3 regions of the Sphingomonas aerolata genome follow, and region 3 is predicted to be linked to each of the others. Evidence: predicted binding sites of a transcription regulator. Region 3 holds the regulator's gene; each other region holds the start of a gene.
The links. Region 3 encodes LexA, which represses DNA repair genes until DNA is damaged. Its sites were predicted from a motif close to GTTCCNCNCTTGTTCT; they were not measured.

Region 1 (5,274 bases), 1.8 Mb from region 3:
CCGGCCTCGGCGATCGCGCTCTGCCACAGCTGCGCGGCGGCCTGGGGGCGGAGGCGGCTGGCGTTGAGATAGCCGATCCCGAGCCGGTCGGCCTCGCGTTCCTGATCGCGCGAGAAGCGGTAGAGTGCGCCGTAGACCGATCGGCCGAGCGTGGCGAAGCGGCGGCGCAGATCGGCATCGGGGACCATTGCGGCGAGCACCGCGCCCCAGCCGAGCAGGTCGGAGCCGGTACGCTGCGCCCGGAACTGCGCAAGCGTGTGGCGGCGTTCGAAATGGCCGAATTCATGCCCGAGCACCGCGCCGAGCTCCGCCTCGCTGCGGGCGCGGAGCAGCAGCCCGCTGAACACGCGCATCGTCCCGTTCGCCGCCATGCTCGCGTTGAACAAAGGCACGCGCAGGACATAGACGCGCACGCCGGCGCAGCGCGCCGCGCCGACCGTGTCGCAGAGCGCGCGGCGGACATAGGCGTCGAGCGCGGCGTCGCGGATCAGCAACGGCGACAGCGCGAGCTGGCGCTCATCCTCGTCCGCCTCGGCCCAGGCGCCGATCTCGTCGACGCCGACCGGTTGATAGGCGCCGGCATAGGGGGGCGGGGCGGGGGCGGTGGCCGCAAGCAGGGCGAGGGCGAGCGCGGTGACGGTCATCGGGGGGCGGGAGTGCTGCCGGGGAAATCGGCGAGCAGTTGCTGGACGCGGCGGGCGGCGCCTTCGGGGGTGCGCAGGTCGCCGCCCATCGCGCGGTCGGCGTTGAGCCAGAGCAGGTCGCCCGTCCGCAGATCGACCAGCCCGGCATAGCCCGCATGTTCGCCAGCGCGGAGCGGGATGCCCGGCCCGAGCATCGCGACGATCTGCAGCAGCTTGCGCCCGGTCGAGCCATAGGCGTCGCTGGTGCTGAGGAAGAGCGCGTAATCGGCGTCGCTCGCGCCGGGCAGCCGCGCGATGCCGGGCCCGAGCGTCCAGTCGAACCGTCCGGCCTGCGTCGCCAGCTTCTTGGTCGGCAGGCGGTCGCCGGCGAAGAACTGATAGCGGATCACCGATTGCGAGACCGCGGCGAACAGCGCGGCATAGTCCGCCACCAGCCGTGCCGCATCGCCGTCCGCTACGGGCGCGGGGATCACGCGGTTGCCGAGCGCCTGTTGCTGCGCGGCGAGTGCGGTTTCGATGTTGCGGCGGGCCTGGTCGGTCCAGTCGCCATTGGGTTCGAACATCCCGCCGGTCGAGCGCGCGCCGACGCGGATGCTCGGGCGGATCAGGAGGATGGTCCTGCCGCTGCCGGCGGGCAGGGTGAAGCCGGTCTTCTGCGCGCTTTTCTGGCGGGCGGCGGCGGGTGGCGCTGGCGTGAGGGCCAGCAGCATGATCGCCAGACGCGTCGCGAGCCTTGTCCCCATCGACGCCCCCCAGCGCGCTGTCCCGGTGACCGGGCTAGGCCGCGCGCACGGGGGCGACAAGCCGCAGACCGGCCCGCTTTGGACCTAGCCCGCGCGCGCACGAAAAAGCCTGTCGCGCTAGCGGCGCGACAGGCTGTTCGATCAGGCGGCGGGCGGGCCCGCCACGGTGATGGGTCGGGGGCTTACTGGCAGGCGAGGCACTCGTCATAATCCTTCGACTCGACGTCGATTTGACGCAGGTCGATGGTGTTGTCCGCCTCGACCCCGCCCGCAAAGCCGGCGCGCTGCACCGACTTGGAGCGGAGATAGTAGAGCGACTTGATGCCGAGCTCCCAGGCGCGGAAGTGGAGCATCAGCAGATCCCACTTCTCGACGTCCGCGGGGATGAACAGGTTCAGCGACTGCGCCTGGTCGATGTACGGCGTGCGGTCCGCGGCGAGTTCAAGCAGCCAGCGCTGGTCGATCTCGAAGCTGGTCTTGTAGCAGTCCTTTTCCTCGGTCGAGAGGAAGTCGAGATGCTGGACCGAACCGCCCTGTTCGAGGATCGAATTCCACACCGCGTCCGAGTTCTTCGACTTTTCGGCGAGCATCTTCTCGAGATACGGGTTCTTGATCGAGAAGCTGCCCGAGAGCGTCTTGTGCGTGTAGATGTTCGCCGGGATCGGCTCGATGCACGCCGACGTGCCGCCGCAGATGATGCTGATCGACGCGGTCGGCGCAATCGCCATCTTGCAGCTGAACCGCTCCATCGCGCCGACATCGGCGGCGTCGGGGCAGGGCCCGCGCTCGATCGCGAGCTGCATCGAGGCTTCGTTGGCCTGCGCGTTGATGTGCTTGAACATCCGCAGGTTCCACGACTTGGCCATCGCGCCTTCGAACGGGATGCCACGTGCTTGAAGGAAGCTGTGGAAGCCCATGACGCCAAGGCCGACCGAACGCTCGCGGCCCGCCGAATAGGCGGCGCGTTCCATGCCGGGCTCATGGCGGTCGATATAGTCCTGCAGCACGTTGTCGAGGAAGCGCATGACGTCCTCGATCAGGCCCTTCTCGTCCTTCCACTGATCCCAGGTTTCGAGGTTCAGCGACGACAGGCAGCAGACCGCGGTCCGCTCGTTGCCGAGGTGATCCTTGCCGGTCGGCAGCGTGATTTCCGAGCACAGGTTCGAGGTCGAGACCTTGAGGCCGAGCTCGCGGTGATGCTTGGGCATCGCCTTGTTCACGTGATCGGCAAAGACGATGTAGGGCTCGCCGGTCTGGAGACGCGTCTCGACGAGCTTCTGGAACAGCGAGCGCGCGTCGACCGTGGCGCGGATCGCCTGATCCTTCGGCGAGCGGAGGTGCCATTCCTCGCCGTTGCGCACCGCCTCCATGAAGGCGTCGGTGATCAGCACGCCGTGGTGGAGGTTCAGCGCCTTGCGGTTGAAATCGCCCGAGGGTTTGCGGATCTCGAGGAATTCCTCGATCTCGGGATGCGAGACGTCGAGATAGACGGCGGCCGAGCCACGGCGCAGCGAGCCCTGCGAGATGGCGAGGGTGAGCGAATCCATGACGCGGACGAACGGGATGATGCCGCTGGTCTTGCCGTTGAGGCCGACCGGCTCGCCGATGCCGCGGACATTGCCCCAATAGGTGCCGATGCCGCCGCCGCGCGAGGCGAGCCAGACATTCTCGTTCCAGGTGTCGACGATGCCGCCGAGGCTGTCGGGGACCGAGTTGAGATAGCAGGAGATCGGCAGGCCGCGACCGGTGCCGCCGTTCGAGAGAACGGGGGTGGCGGGCATGAACCAGAGCTTCGAGATCGCGTCGTAGAGGCGCTGCGCGTGGCCGGCGTCATCGGCGTACGCAGACGCGACGCGGACGAACAGATCCTGATAGCTCTCGCCCGGGAGCAGATAGCGGTCCTTCAGCGTCTCCTTGCCGAATTCGGTCAGCAGCGCGTCGCGGCTGTGATCGACCTCGACCGGGTAAATCTGCGCGCGCACGGAATGGCTGTCCTGCGCCTGACGCGGCGCCTTGGGGGCCTCTGCTGCGGGCGTGTCGAGGGTCTGTTCGATGGTGTCGGTCGTCATGTCGCTATCCCGGCTGCTGTCTCTGAAATCCAAAAGACCGCTCCTAAAATTCTGTAATCGTTCGAATCGGGAGCATATCCCATGCTATCATCGGGCAGATCAAAAGCAGAACAAAAACTGATCGGCAGCGCGTGGTCACGCCTGTCGACAACCAGGGTGGCAGCCCGAGGGGCGCACCATGTTCTACCAGAGATAGGGCCTGCCGCTGTAAGTAGCCCCCAGATACTGTGCCAATCCCGCAGCGGGTGCAAGCCGCTAGTTGGCCCGTTGCGGCCCTGCCCGGGGTCGATGGGGGTATCCCGACGCGGCGGCGGCGGCGCGACGCGTGGATCTGCGCCGGGTTCGCGATACGCAAGCGGATTTCGCGCCTTTCGAAATATTTTCGAGCGAGCCGCGCGCGCCCGCGGTCAGCCCGCGCGGCGCATCCCGCGGACCAGCGGCGGGGGGCCGAGCCGTTCGATATCGACCGGATGGTCGAAGGCGAGCCCGGCGCGGCCATCGCGCAGCCAGCGAATCTGCGCGCCGATCATCTGCCCATCGACGAGCTCGATCGAGACGCCGGCGCGGGTCGGATCGCCGCGGACCATCAGCCCCTCGACCATCGCGCCGCTGGTCGAGATGTCGCGGACGCGGACATCGACGAGCGTATCCTCGACCAGCAGCCGTGCGGAGCGCAGCATCCGCACGCGCGGCGCGCGGCTGGTCTTGAACCCGGCGGCGGTCGCCACCCCCGCGGCGGTGGAAAGCTGTTCCATCACCACTTCGTTGAGGACCGGGCGGCCATAGACATAGCCCTGGATATGGCTGCAGCCGAGATCGCGGACGAGCGCGATCTCGTCCTGAAGCTCGACGCCTTCCGCCGTCGTCTCCATGCCGAGCGTGTCGGCGAGCATGACGATCGCCTTGATGATCGCGGCGTTGCGATTGCCCGGTTCGGCCGCGCCCTTCACGAACGACTGGTCGATCTTGATCTTGTCGAACGGCGCGGTGCGTAAGTAGCCGAGCGACGAATAGCCGGTGCCGAAATCGTCGAGCGCGAGCCGGACGCCGATCCCTTTCAGCGCCTTGAACATCTGGTCCGAGGACGCGCTCTCGTCGAGGAAGACGCCCTCGGTAATCTCGAGTTCGAGCCGGTTGGCGGGCAGCCCGGACTGGGCGAGCGCGCTGGTGACGAGGGCTGGCAGTGCGGGATTGGCGAACTGGATCGGCGAGACGTTGACCGCGACGCGGACGTCGGCGGGCCAGCGCGCGGCGGCGTTGCACGCGGTGCGCAGGACCCAGGTGCCGATCGCCTCGATCAGCCCGCATTCCTCGGCGATCGGAATGAAGTCGGCGGGCGACACGGGGCCGCGCGTCGGGTGGTTCCAGCGGATCAGCGCCTCATAGCCGACGATCCGCGTCGATTTCGTGCTGACGACGGGCTGGTAGCAGAGGTGGAACGCGCCCTCGGTCACCGCGATGCGCAGATCGTCCTCGAGCTGCTTGCGCGATTTCGCCCCCGCCAGCATGTCGTCCGAATAGAAGCGGTGGACGCCGCGGCCATCGGCCTTGGCCGCATAGAGCGCGAGATCGGCGTTGCGGATCAGCGTCTCCGAATCCTTGCCGTGCTGCGGGGTGATCGCGATGCCGATCGAACAGCCGATCGAGACCGACGCGCCGCTGATGAAATAGGGTTGCGACAGCGCGAGGATGAGCTCGCGCGACAGGGTGCTGAGCGTGTCGCGGTTGTCGACACCGGGGAGCACGACCTGGAACTCGTCGCCGCCGAGCCGGCCGACGAGCCCTGCGTCACCGACCACGCGCGTGAGCCGCTGCGCG
Region 2 (5,274 bases), 2.0 Mb from region 3:
TTGGCTCATCGCCACGGTGACATTACACACTTGGGAGGGGCTTAGTTCACCGGCGAGGCAGCAGTTTCTTAAAGGCTTGAAACCCTCACAAAAGGTAAAGCTCGGACTGACCGTTGTTTAGCTTCCTCTGCCGCTGAAGCGCACGGAATAATGCACTCTAACTAGCATCTTTGCCTATCGATCTTATTTGGCCAACACCCGCTTCTCCAGCAACGGCGCCAGATACTTGCCCGTGAAGCTGCCCTTGGCCTTGGCGACCTTCTCCGGCGTGCCTTCGGCGACGATCTCGCCGCCCTTGACGCCGCCCTCCGGTCCCAGGTCGAGGACCCAGTCGGCGGTCTTGATGACGTCGAGATTATGCTCGATCACGACGACGGTGTTGCCCTGCTCGACGAGCGCGTGGAGGACTTCGAGGAGTTTGCGGACGTCCTCGAAATGCAGGCCGGTGGTGGGCTCGTCGAGGATGTAGAGCGTGTTGCCGGTCGCGCGGCGCGAGAGTTCCTTGGCGAGCTTGACGCGCTGCGCCTCGCCGCCCGAGAGCGTCGTCGCCTGCTGGCCGACCTTGACGTAGCCGAGACCGACCTCGACCAGCATCGCCATCTTGTCGCGGATCGGGGGGACCGCCTTGAAGAACTCGGCGGCGTCCTCGACGGTCATGTCGAGCACGTCGGCGATGCTGTGGCCCTTGAACTTCACCTCGAGCGTCTCGCGATTGTAGCGCGCGCCGTGGCAGACGTCGCACTGCACATAGACGTCGGGGAGGAAGTGCATCTCGATCTTGAGCACGCCGTCGCCCTGGCACGCCTCGCAGCGGCCGCCCTTGACGTTGAAGCTGAACCGGCCGGGCTTGTAGCCGCGCGCCTGGGCTTCGGGCAGCCCGGCGAACCAGTCGCGGATCTGCGTGAAGCTGCCAGTATAGGTGGCGGGGTTGCTGCGCGGGGTGCGGCCGATCGGCGACTGGTCGATGTCGATGACCTTGTCGAGATATTGCAGGCCGGTGATCTTGTCGTGCTTGCCCTGGACGATGCGTGCGCCGTTGAGCTCGCGCGCGGCGGCGGCGTAGAGCGTGTCGATCGTGAAGCTCGACTTGCCCGACCCCGAGACGCCGGTGACGCAGGTGAAGGTGCCGAGCGGGATGCTCGCGGTGACGCCGGTGAGGTTGTTCGCGGTGGCGTTGTGGACGGTGAGCTTCTTGCCGTTGCCCTTGCGGCGCGTGGCGGGCACCGGCACTTCGCGCGTGCCGTTGAGATAGTCGGCGGTGATGCTGCCCTTCGACTTAAGGATCTGTTTCAACGTGCCCTGCGCGACGACCTGGCCGCCGCGGACGCCCGCGCCGGGGCCCATGTCGATGATATAGTCGGCGGTGCGGATCGCGTCCTCGTCATGCTCGACGACGAGCACGGTGTTGCCAAGATCGCGCAGGCGCCGCAGCGTCTTGAGGAGCATGTCGTTGTCGCGCTGGTGCAGGCCGATGCTGGGCTCGTCGAGAACGTAGAGCACGCCCGACAGGCCGCTGCCGATCTGCGACGCGAGGCGGATGCGCTGGCTCTCGCCGCCGCTTAGGGTTCCCGAGGTGCGGTCGAGGTTGAGATAGTCGAGGCCGACATTGTTGAGGAAGCCGAGGCGCTCGACGATTTCCTTCAGGATGCGTTCGGCGATCGCGTTCTGCTGGTCGCCGAGATGCTGCGGCATGTCGGTGAAGAACTGGAGCGCGTCGACGACCGAGAGGTGGGTCGCGTAGCTGATGTCCTTCATCGCGATCTTGACCGCGAGCGCCTCGGGCTTCAGGCGCGCGCCGGCGCAGACCTCACACGGGGCGGCGGACTGGTATTTGTTCAGCTCCTCGCGCATCCACGCGCTCTCGGTCTGGAGCAGGCGGCGGTTGAGGTTGCCGATGACGCCCTCGAACGGCTTGGAGACGTCGTATTTCTTCTTGCCGTCGATGAAGGTGAGCGTGACGGGCTTGCCCTTCGAGCCGTGCAGGATGACGCGCTGGACCTCCTCGGGGAGCTCGCCCCAGGGGGTCTCGATGTCGAACTTGTATTCGCGCGCGAGGCTGCCGAGGACCTGCATGTAATAGGGCGAGGGCGGGTTGGATTTCGCCCAGGGGACGACCGCGCCCTTCTTGATGCTGAGCATATGGTTGGGGACGACGAGGTCCTCGTCGAACAGCAGTTTCTCGCCGAGGCCGTCGCAGGCCGGGCATGCGCCCTGGGGGGCGTTGAACGAGAAGAGGCGCGGTTCGATCTCGGAGATGGTGAAGCCGCTGACCGGGCAGGCGAACTTCTCGCTGAACACGATGCGGCCGTCGGGGGCGTTGCTGCCGAGGATCTCGGACTTGGGGGTGTGCGGCTCGACCGGGTCGGCGGGGTCGACATAGGCGAGGCCCTCGGCGAGCTTCAGCGCGGTTTCGAAGCTTTCGGCCAGGCGCGTGGCGATCTCGCCGCCGACGACGAGGCGGTCGACGACGACCTCGATGTCGTGCTTGTACTTCTTGTCGAGCGCGGGCGCCTCGTCGATGTCGTGGATCGTGCCGTCGATGCGGACGCGGGTGAAGCCCGCCTTCTGCCACTCGGCGAGTTCCTTGCGATACTCGCCCTTGCGGCCGCGGACGACGGGGGCGAGCAGATAGAGCCGCGTGCCCTCGGGGAGCGCCATGACGCGGTCGACCATCTGGCTGACCGTCTGTGCGGCGATCGGCTCGCCGGTCGCGGGGGAATAGGGGATGCCGACGCGCGCCCAGAGCAGGCGCATGTAATCGTAGATCTCGGTGACGGTCGCGACGGTCGAGCGCGGGTTGCGTGACGTCGTCTTCTGCTCGATCGAGATGGCGGGCGAGAGGCCCTCGATATGGTCGACATCGGGCTTCTGCATCAGTTCGAGGAACTGGCGGGCATAGGCGGACAGACTCTCGACGTAGCGGCGCTGGCCCTCGGCGTAGATGGTGTCGAAGGCGAGGCTCGACTTGCCCGAGCCCGACAGCCCGGTGATCACCGTCAGCGTGTCGCGGGGGATGTCGATGTCGACGTCCTTGAGGTTGTGTTCACGCGCGCCGCGTACGGAAATCTTGGTCAGCATAGGAGAGTCTGTTCCACATTTGTTCGGACGCGACAAGCCCGGGAGGGCGCCGGGCGGGTGCTCGCAAAGATGGGTAACGCCGAACCATTGTCCAAGGTGCCGACGATAGTTACATAGTGTATTGTTAGTACAATACAGTGCTGGAGACCGAGATGGGCAAGAAGAAGGAGCGTCGCGAACGCGAGGCGCGGGAGCGCGAGGCCGAGACGGGCGCGACGAAAGGCGAGGGTTTCGAGGCGCGCTGGTCCGCCAAGACGGGCAACCATGGCGGCGCGGCGCCGTTCGCGGGGATCGCGGCGGCGCTGACGCGGCAGATGGGCACGCCCGCGGGACGCCAGGTGATCGCGGCCGGGCTGATGATGGCGGCGACCGCGATCACGGCGAAGGATATGCGTGGGGCGACGCCGCCACCTGCACCGCCCGAACCACCCAAGCCGCCCAAGCCGCCAGAACCCTCGGCCGAGGCTTCGCCGGAGGCTCCGGGCGCGGCGGCGGCGGCCAGCGGGCCGTTCGCGGGCGAGACGCCGGAACCGCCCAGGGGCGACGCTGCTGCGCTGCCGCCCGAATTCGCCAAGGTGATCGACTCGTTCGCATCGGGCCTGGAGCGCTTCGCGGCGAACTTCGCCAAGCCGCCAAAGAGCTGACGCGTCCGATCCTCCCCCGCAAGGGGGAGGATTCTGGGCTCAGCGCGGCGTCCCGGGCGTCGCAGGCGGCACCGGGACCAGTTCGTAGAGATCGAGGATCGCGCCCTGCCCCGCGCGCGTCATCACGAGGCGCCAGCGCAGCGGCCCGACGCGTTCGACGACGCCCGCGACGTCGCGCGCCGGACTGGTGCCATAGGGCGGCGCGACCTGCGCGGGCGTGGTGCGGACGGTGCCGAGGAACACCTGCCGCCGGTCGGTGTCGGGGTGCAGCCAGCCGCCGGGCAGCGTCGTGCCGGTCTGCTTGGTGAAGGACAGCCCGGCGCCGTCGCCGTCGACATAGCAGAAATCGGGCGCGAAGCTCGCATAGCCCGCCCGCCCGCCGAGCCGGACCAGCCGGCAGCGATAGGAACCGGGCGACAGCGCGGGCAGGTCGAGCGCAGCGGCGGGGTCGAGCAGCGCACCCTCGGCCGCGATCCGGCCCGCGAGGCGTCTGGGCACCGCGGCGCGTGCGCGCGTCCAGCTGTCGCCGAGTGCGGCGAGCCGGGCGCGGTCGTCGGGCGTCGCGATCGTCGTCCAGTGTGGCGCGGCCGGTACGGGCTCCGCCGCCACGACCGGGGCCTTGCCCGCGCTGTCGCCCCGGGGCTGAGTCGCGCAGCCGGCGAGACAGGCCGTTCCTATCGCCAGGATCATCAACGCACGCACGGGCAGGCTCCTTGCACGGCCGGTCACGACGATGGCGTCGCCGCGGCGTGGAGACGAGTGGCTATGCCCGGCTGGTAAACGGATTGCTAACAACTGCACTGATCTGGCTCAGTTTCGACCCGAGGTGAGGGATGGATGCGGTGAGGTGCGGGTGAGCGGTTGGTGGAGATTGGCGGGGGGCGAGGCAACCCCCTGCCTGTCGTCATTTCGGCCCGAACTGGGACTCAGGGCCGCGGGCGGGTGCGCTTGGGGCTCTGGGTCCCGGCTTTCGCCGGGATGACGGATGGGGGGGTGGGAGCGCCTGCGGGTGCGGCGTACTGAGTTCACGCTGGATGCGGGCCGTTGCGGGTGCGGGAGCGATTTTGTGGCGTCTCCCCTTCCCGTCATCCCGGCGGACGCCGGGACCCAAGGTAGCGTGCCGGGTGATGGCGGCACGGGATCGCCGGGTCCGCCGTAACCGTGGGTCCCGGCTTTCGCCGGGATGACGGATAGGGTTCAGGGGTGCTGCGCGTGCTGGAGGATTGCGGGGGGAGGGTGCGGGGTGCGGGTCGCTCATGGGGTTTGGGCTTGAGAGCGTGGACGTTTCGCGCGCGTTCGGGAGACGTGGAGAGGGCGCCGGTGGGATTGCCACCGACGCCCTTCCGAAACGCAGCTTGAGCGGGCTTGGCCGGACAGGGGCTAAGCCCCTGTCGTCGGACGGCGCTGGAGCGCCGCCGGCCGGTCTGACCGCGGGGTGCTCGGCCGTAGCTTCGCTACGGCCGTCGCGCGGTCCGACTCAGATGTGAATCGGCTTGCCCTGTACGGCCATCGCCGCTTCCTTCAGCGCCTCGGCATGCGTCGGATGCGCGTG
Region 3 (5,274 bases):
GGTCCGGGTGGCGTTGTCGCGGCATATCGTCGCGCAACTCAACGGGAGCGCAGGCGGGATCGCGGCGGCGCTGGCGACCGGCGACGTCGGCGCGATCAGCGACGCCGATGCAGAGGCGATGCGGCGCGCCGGGCTGGCGCATCTCCTGTCGGTGAGCGGCCTCCACATCACCGCCGCGGTCGCCGCGACGATGCTGATCGTGATGCGGCTGCTTGCGCTCAGCCCGTGGCTCGCGCTGCACACGCGACTGCCGTTGATCGCCGCGCTTGCCGGTGCGGCGGCGGCGATCGGTTATACCGTGCTGACGGGCAGCCAGGTGCCGACGATCCGCTCCTGCGTCGCGGCGTTGCTGGTGCTGGTTGCGTTGGCGATGGGGCGCGAGGCAATGACGTTGCGGCTGGTCGCGACGGGGGCGATCGCGGTGATGCTCGCGCTGCCCGAATCGCTGGCCGGGCCGAGCTTCCAATTGTCGTTCGCCGCGATCACCGCGATTATCGCACTGCACGAGCATCCCGTCGTCCGTGCCACGTTCGCGCCGCATGACGAGGGCCGCGGCAGGCGCCTGTTGCGCGGCGTGGGGTCGCTGTTGCTGACCGGGCTCGTCGTCGAGGCGGCGCTGATGCCGATCGCGGTCTATCATTTCCACAAGGCCGGGCTGTACGGCGCGGTCGCCAACATCGTCGCGATCCCGCTGACCACGTTCGTCGTGATGCCGTTCGAGGCGCTGGCGCTGCTGCTCGACACGATCGGGATTGGCGCGCCCGCCTGGTGGCTGGTGCAGCATGCGCTCGACGCGCTGCTGTGGCTCGCGCGCGGTGTGGCGCATGCACCGGGCGCGGTCCGCGCGTTGCCGGCGGTTCCCGACGGGGCGTTTGCCTTGATGGTCGGCGGCGGTGTGTGGATCGCGCTGTGGCGGACGCGGTGGCGACGGATCGGAATCCTGCCCTTGGCGGTCGGCGCGATCTGGGCGCTGACGACGCCGTCACCCGATATCCTTGTGACGGGCGATGGTCGCCACGTCGCGGTCCGGACCGCCGCCGGGCTCGCGCTGCTCCGCGATCGGGCGGGTGACTATGTCCGCGATACGCTGGCGGAGAATGGTGGGGTCGACGGTGAGCCGCTGCTGCTCGCGGATCAGCCCGATGCGCGGTGCAGCCGCGACCTGTGCCTGACCGATGTTGTCGCCCGCGGCCGAGCCTGGCGCGTGCTGGCGACGCGGAGCGTTTACCGGGTGCCGATCGCGGAGATGGTTGCCGCCTGCCGGCGCGCGGACATCGTCATCAGCGAGCGCGGGCTGCCGCGTGGTTGTACGCCGCGATGGCTGAAGCTCGATCGATCGGTGCTTGAGCGGACCGGGGGGATCGCGTTGACGCTGACCACGGGGCGGATGGTGACGGTGCTCAATCCGGGAGATCGGCACCCGTGGCGCGATCCGCCGACGCTGGCGCGGCCAATGCGACGGTTCGGGGCGGCGGGCGATCAGCATGGGCTGGCCGGGGGGGCGGCGTCGGTCCGGTTTCGGGTGCCGGCTCGGGGGTGGTCAGAGCGATAGGTCGCGACTGGGTATGTCGGGTCATGATACTGCGAAGGTGGGGCCTCCGATTGGGAGGGCCGCAATTCCGAAACGCGGACGATGGTGCCTGGGGCCGTTGGTCACGAACGCCACTGCCGGTTGCGTGGCGGTGATGACCGCCAGCGCCACCCGGCATTCGTCAGTCGTAGCGGCGCAGGATACCCGACAGCTTGCCCTGAACCCGGACCTGTGCGGGCGCATAACGCTGGGGGTCATAGGCGCGGTTGGCCGGGTCGAGCCGGACCATTGCGCCCTCGCGGCGGAAATATTTCAGCGTCGCTTCGCTGTCCTCGATCAGCGCGACGACGATCTCGCCGTCGCGTGCGATCTCGGTACGGCGGATCAGCGCATAATCGCCGTCAAGGATGCCGGCTTCGACCATCGAGTCCCCCGAAACCTCCAGCGCATAATGCTCGCCAGTGCCAAGCAAAGCGGCCGGGACGGCGAGCATCGAACTGCCTTCAAAGGCTTCGATTGGGACGCCGGCGGCGATCCGGCCGTGCAGCGGGATCTCGACGACGTCGTTCGCCGCGATGCGATCGGGCGACGCGGGCGTGGCGCTGGCCGTGTTCGGCGCAGATACGGTGTCGGCCGATGCCGCCACCTTCGGCCCCGACTTCGCCGCCATCTGCCCTGTTGCAGACTCGGGACGCTCGGGCATCCGCAGCACTTCGAGCGCGCGCGCACGGTTGGGCAGGCGTCGGATGAAGTTGCGCTCCTCAAGCGCGCTGATCAGACGGTGCACGCCCGATTTCGATTTCAGGTCGAGCGCGTCCTTCATCTCCTCGAACGAGGGCGACACGCCCGTCTCGGCGAGGCGGTCATTGATGAAGCAGACAAGCTCGTGCTGCTTGCGCGTGAGCATAACGGTTCTCCGTCCGGAACAGACGAGGAACTTCTATGGAACACTTGCAGCTTCGTCAAGCGGTGACGTCACGCGATGACGAGGATTTCCGCCGAGTCGCCCGCCCTTGCCGCCGGCGCGTCGCCGTCGCGGATGATCAGGCAGGACGAACGGGCGAGCGTCAGCAGCATCGAGCTGTCCTGGATGGTCGAGGCATAGGCGCGACCCTTGCGCAGTTCGGCGCGCATATAGTCGGTCCGCGACTGGTTGGGCGGAAGATCCTCGCCGAGCAGCGCATGCGTCGTCTGCGGCAGGGGATCGCGCGCGCCGAGCATGTGCGCGACCACGGGGCGGACGAACAGGATCGCGGTGACGAAGGCGGAGACGGGATTGCCCGGCAGGCCGAGCAGCATCGTCCGGCCAAGCGTACCCGCCATCATCGGCTTGCCCGGGCGCAGCGCGATCCGCCAGAAGTCGATTGCCCCGCCGGCCGCCTCGATCGCGGGGCGGACGAGGTCGTGATCGCCGACCGACGCGCCCCCCGTGGTTACCAGCAGATCGGCGTCGACCCCGGCAAAGGCGTCACGCAGCGTGTCGAGCCGGTCGGGGAGGATTCCGAGATCGATAATGTCGACGGGCAGGTCGGCGAGCATCGCGGCGAGCATGATGCCGTTTGATTCCGGTAGCGGGACGGGGTCGCTGGTCGAGCCGGGCGGAACGAGCTCGTCCCCCGTCGCGGCGACCGCGACGCGCAGCCGGCGGCCGACCGACAGCGTGCCGTGTCCGCCGGTCGCAGCGACCGCGATGCGCGCGGGCGTCAGCCGATCGCCGGCCGCGATCAGCCGCGTGCCGGTCGCGAAGTCGAGCCCCTTGCGGCGTGTGTTGCGGCCTTCAAAGGCGGGGCCTTCGCCGTCGAGCATCAGCCGGTCGCCGTCGCGCGCGGCCTCTTCCTGAACAAGGACGGTATCAGCGCCGGGCGGCATCGCCGCGCCGGTGAAGATGCGCGTCGCCTCGCCCGGGGCGAGCGTGCCGGCGAAGGGGCGGCCGGCCGCGCTCTCGCCGATGACCGTCCACGGCCCGGGTAGATCGGCGTAGCGGATCGCATAGCCGTCCATCGCCGAAAGGTCGGTCGCAGGCTGGGTGCGGCGGGCGAGAATGTCCTCCGCCGCCCAGCGACCCATCGCGGAGCGCAGCGGCACGGTTTCGGCCGGCACGCGCGATGCCATGGCGAAGAGGCGGGACTGGGCTTCGGCGACGGGGACGAGAGGGCGCATGCGGGCTCCGTTCAGCGGGGCGATGAAGGTCTGCGCTGCTCGCACGAATGCCGCGGGGCGGAAAGCGGGCAACGCCGCGACCGGCAGGACACCGGTCGGTTATGCGATCAACGTACGAGGTAAGGCAGACGTTGCGGTGAGATGGGACGACATGCCCTGCGTTGCGTCGCGCGCAAATCCTGTCGTCAGCGCAGGCAAAACGCGCTAGCCCTGTGGCGCAGGTCCGACGCAAGCCGGATCCGCACAGATCGCGTCGGTGCCCCTCGGGGCTTGAATGGGAATGCGGTGCGGGGTTTGCCCCAAGACCGCAGCTGTCCCTGCAACTGTAAGCGGCGAGCGACACGCACGCGCCCCCTGCGACGGGGGCAGCCACTGGGCCGATGGCCTGGGAAGGTGTGCGTCGAGCCTTGACCCGTGAGCCAGGAGACCTGCCGGCGTCTGGTCGCTCTTGTCCCGGTCCAGGGGGTGGCCGAGGCACGGTGAACGCCGTCTGAGCGACGACCATGCGGCGGGGGCCGCATCGGCGACGCATGCCGGCCGCTCAGGGCGTCCGGTCGGCGCGCGTCCCGGTCGTTCGCGGCAGGCCCCCGTCCTCGTCGGACGCCGGGGATGTGCCAATGACCAAGATCATGACCGGGCGGACCGCCGGTCGTTCGACGCGACACCGGATCGGCTGGATGTTCGCGATGCTGGTGGCGGCCAATATCGCCGCCTGGGGATGGGCGTTCGCGCTGTTCCAAACGCAGCCATTGATGCTGGGCACCGCGATGCTCGCCTGGGGGCTGGGGCTGCGCCATGCGGTCGACGCCGATCATATCGCGGCGATCGACAACGTGACGCGCAAGCTGATGCAGGACGGGCAGCGGCCGATCGGGGTCGGCTTCTGGTTCGCGGTCGGCCATTCGGGGATCGTCCTGATCGCCGCGGTCGCGATCGCGCTGACCGCGAGTGCGCTGGCGCAGTTCGAGGCGTTCAAGCAGGCGGGCGGGGTGATCGCGACACTGATCTCCGCGCTGTTCCTGTTCACGATCGCGGCGATGAACCTGATCATCCTGCGATCGGTGTGGCGGACCTTCGGCCATGTCCGCGGCGGGGGGCGCTATGTCGAGGAGGATCTCGACCTGCTTCTCGGCAATCGCGGGCTGCTCGCGCGGCTGTTCCGGCCGATGTTCCGGCTGGTCACGCGCAGCTGGCACATGGCGCCGCTCGGGTTCCTGTTCGGGCTGGGGTTCGACACCGGGACCGAAGTCGCGATCCTCGGCCTGTCTGCAAGCCAGGCGGCGGACGGGCTGTCGATCGGCACGGTGCTGGTGCTGCCGGTGCTGTTCGCGACGGGCATGGCACTGGTCGACAGTGCCGACGGGGTGGTGATGCTCGGCGCGTATGAATGGGCGTTCGTGAAGCCGATCCGCAAGCTCTATTACAACATCACGATCACGCTGATCTCGGCGATCGTCGCGATCGCGATCGGCGGGATCGAGACGCTCGCGCTGCTGGCGTCGAAGCTCGGCCTGAGCGGGGGCGTGTGGGACGTTGCTTCGGCGCTGGGCGAGAATTTCAACGGGCTGGGCTTTGCGATCATC

Region 1: a site for LexA is predicted at 3,553-3,568, ahead of NEF64_RS16345 (ribonucleoside-diphosphate reductase subunit alpha). Genes of this name have one in related genera too.
Region 2: a site for LexA is predicted at 3,089-3,104, ahead of uvrA (excinuclease ABC subunit UvrA). Genes of this name have one in related genera too.

The regions. Positions count from the first base shown of each region.
Region 1 is NZ_CP098762.1:3,567,694-3,572,967, reverse strand. It holds gene NEF64_RS16355 (M48 family metallopeptidase) at 1-644, opposite strand, end outside; gene NEF64_RS16350 (hypothetical protein) at 641-1,387, opposite strand; gene NEF64_RS16345 (ribonucleoside-diphosphate reductase subunit alpha) at 1,570-3,456, opposite strand; gene NEF64_RS16340 (EAL domain-containing protein) at 3,864-5,274, opposite strand, start outside.
Region 2 is NZ_CP098762.1:3,403,754-3,409,027, forward strand. It holds gene NEF64_RS15610 (hypothetical protein) at 1-121, shown strand, start outside; gene uvrA (excinuclease ABC subunit UvrA) at 184-3,078, opposite strand; gene NEF64_RS15620 (hypothetical protein) at 3,231-3,722, shown strand; gene NEF64_RS15625 (DUF4893 domain-containing protein) at 3,762-4,424, opposite strand; gene lpdA (dihydrolipoyl dehydrogenase) at 5,200-5,274, opposite strand, start outside.
Region 3 is NZ_CP098762.1:1,372,023-1,377,296, forward strand. It holds gene NEF64_RS06430 (ComEC/Rec2 family competence protein) at 1-1,552, shown strand, start outside; gene lexA (transcriptional repressor LexA) at 1,713-2,438, opposite strand; gene NEF64_RS06440 (molybdopterin molybdotransferase MoeA) at 2,507-3,691, opposite strand; cobalamin riboswitch at 3,929-4,141, shown strand; gene NEF64_RS06445 (HoxN/HupN/NixA family nickel/cobalt transporter) at 4,321-5,274, shown strand, end outside.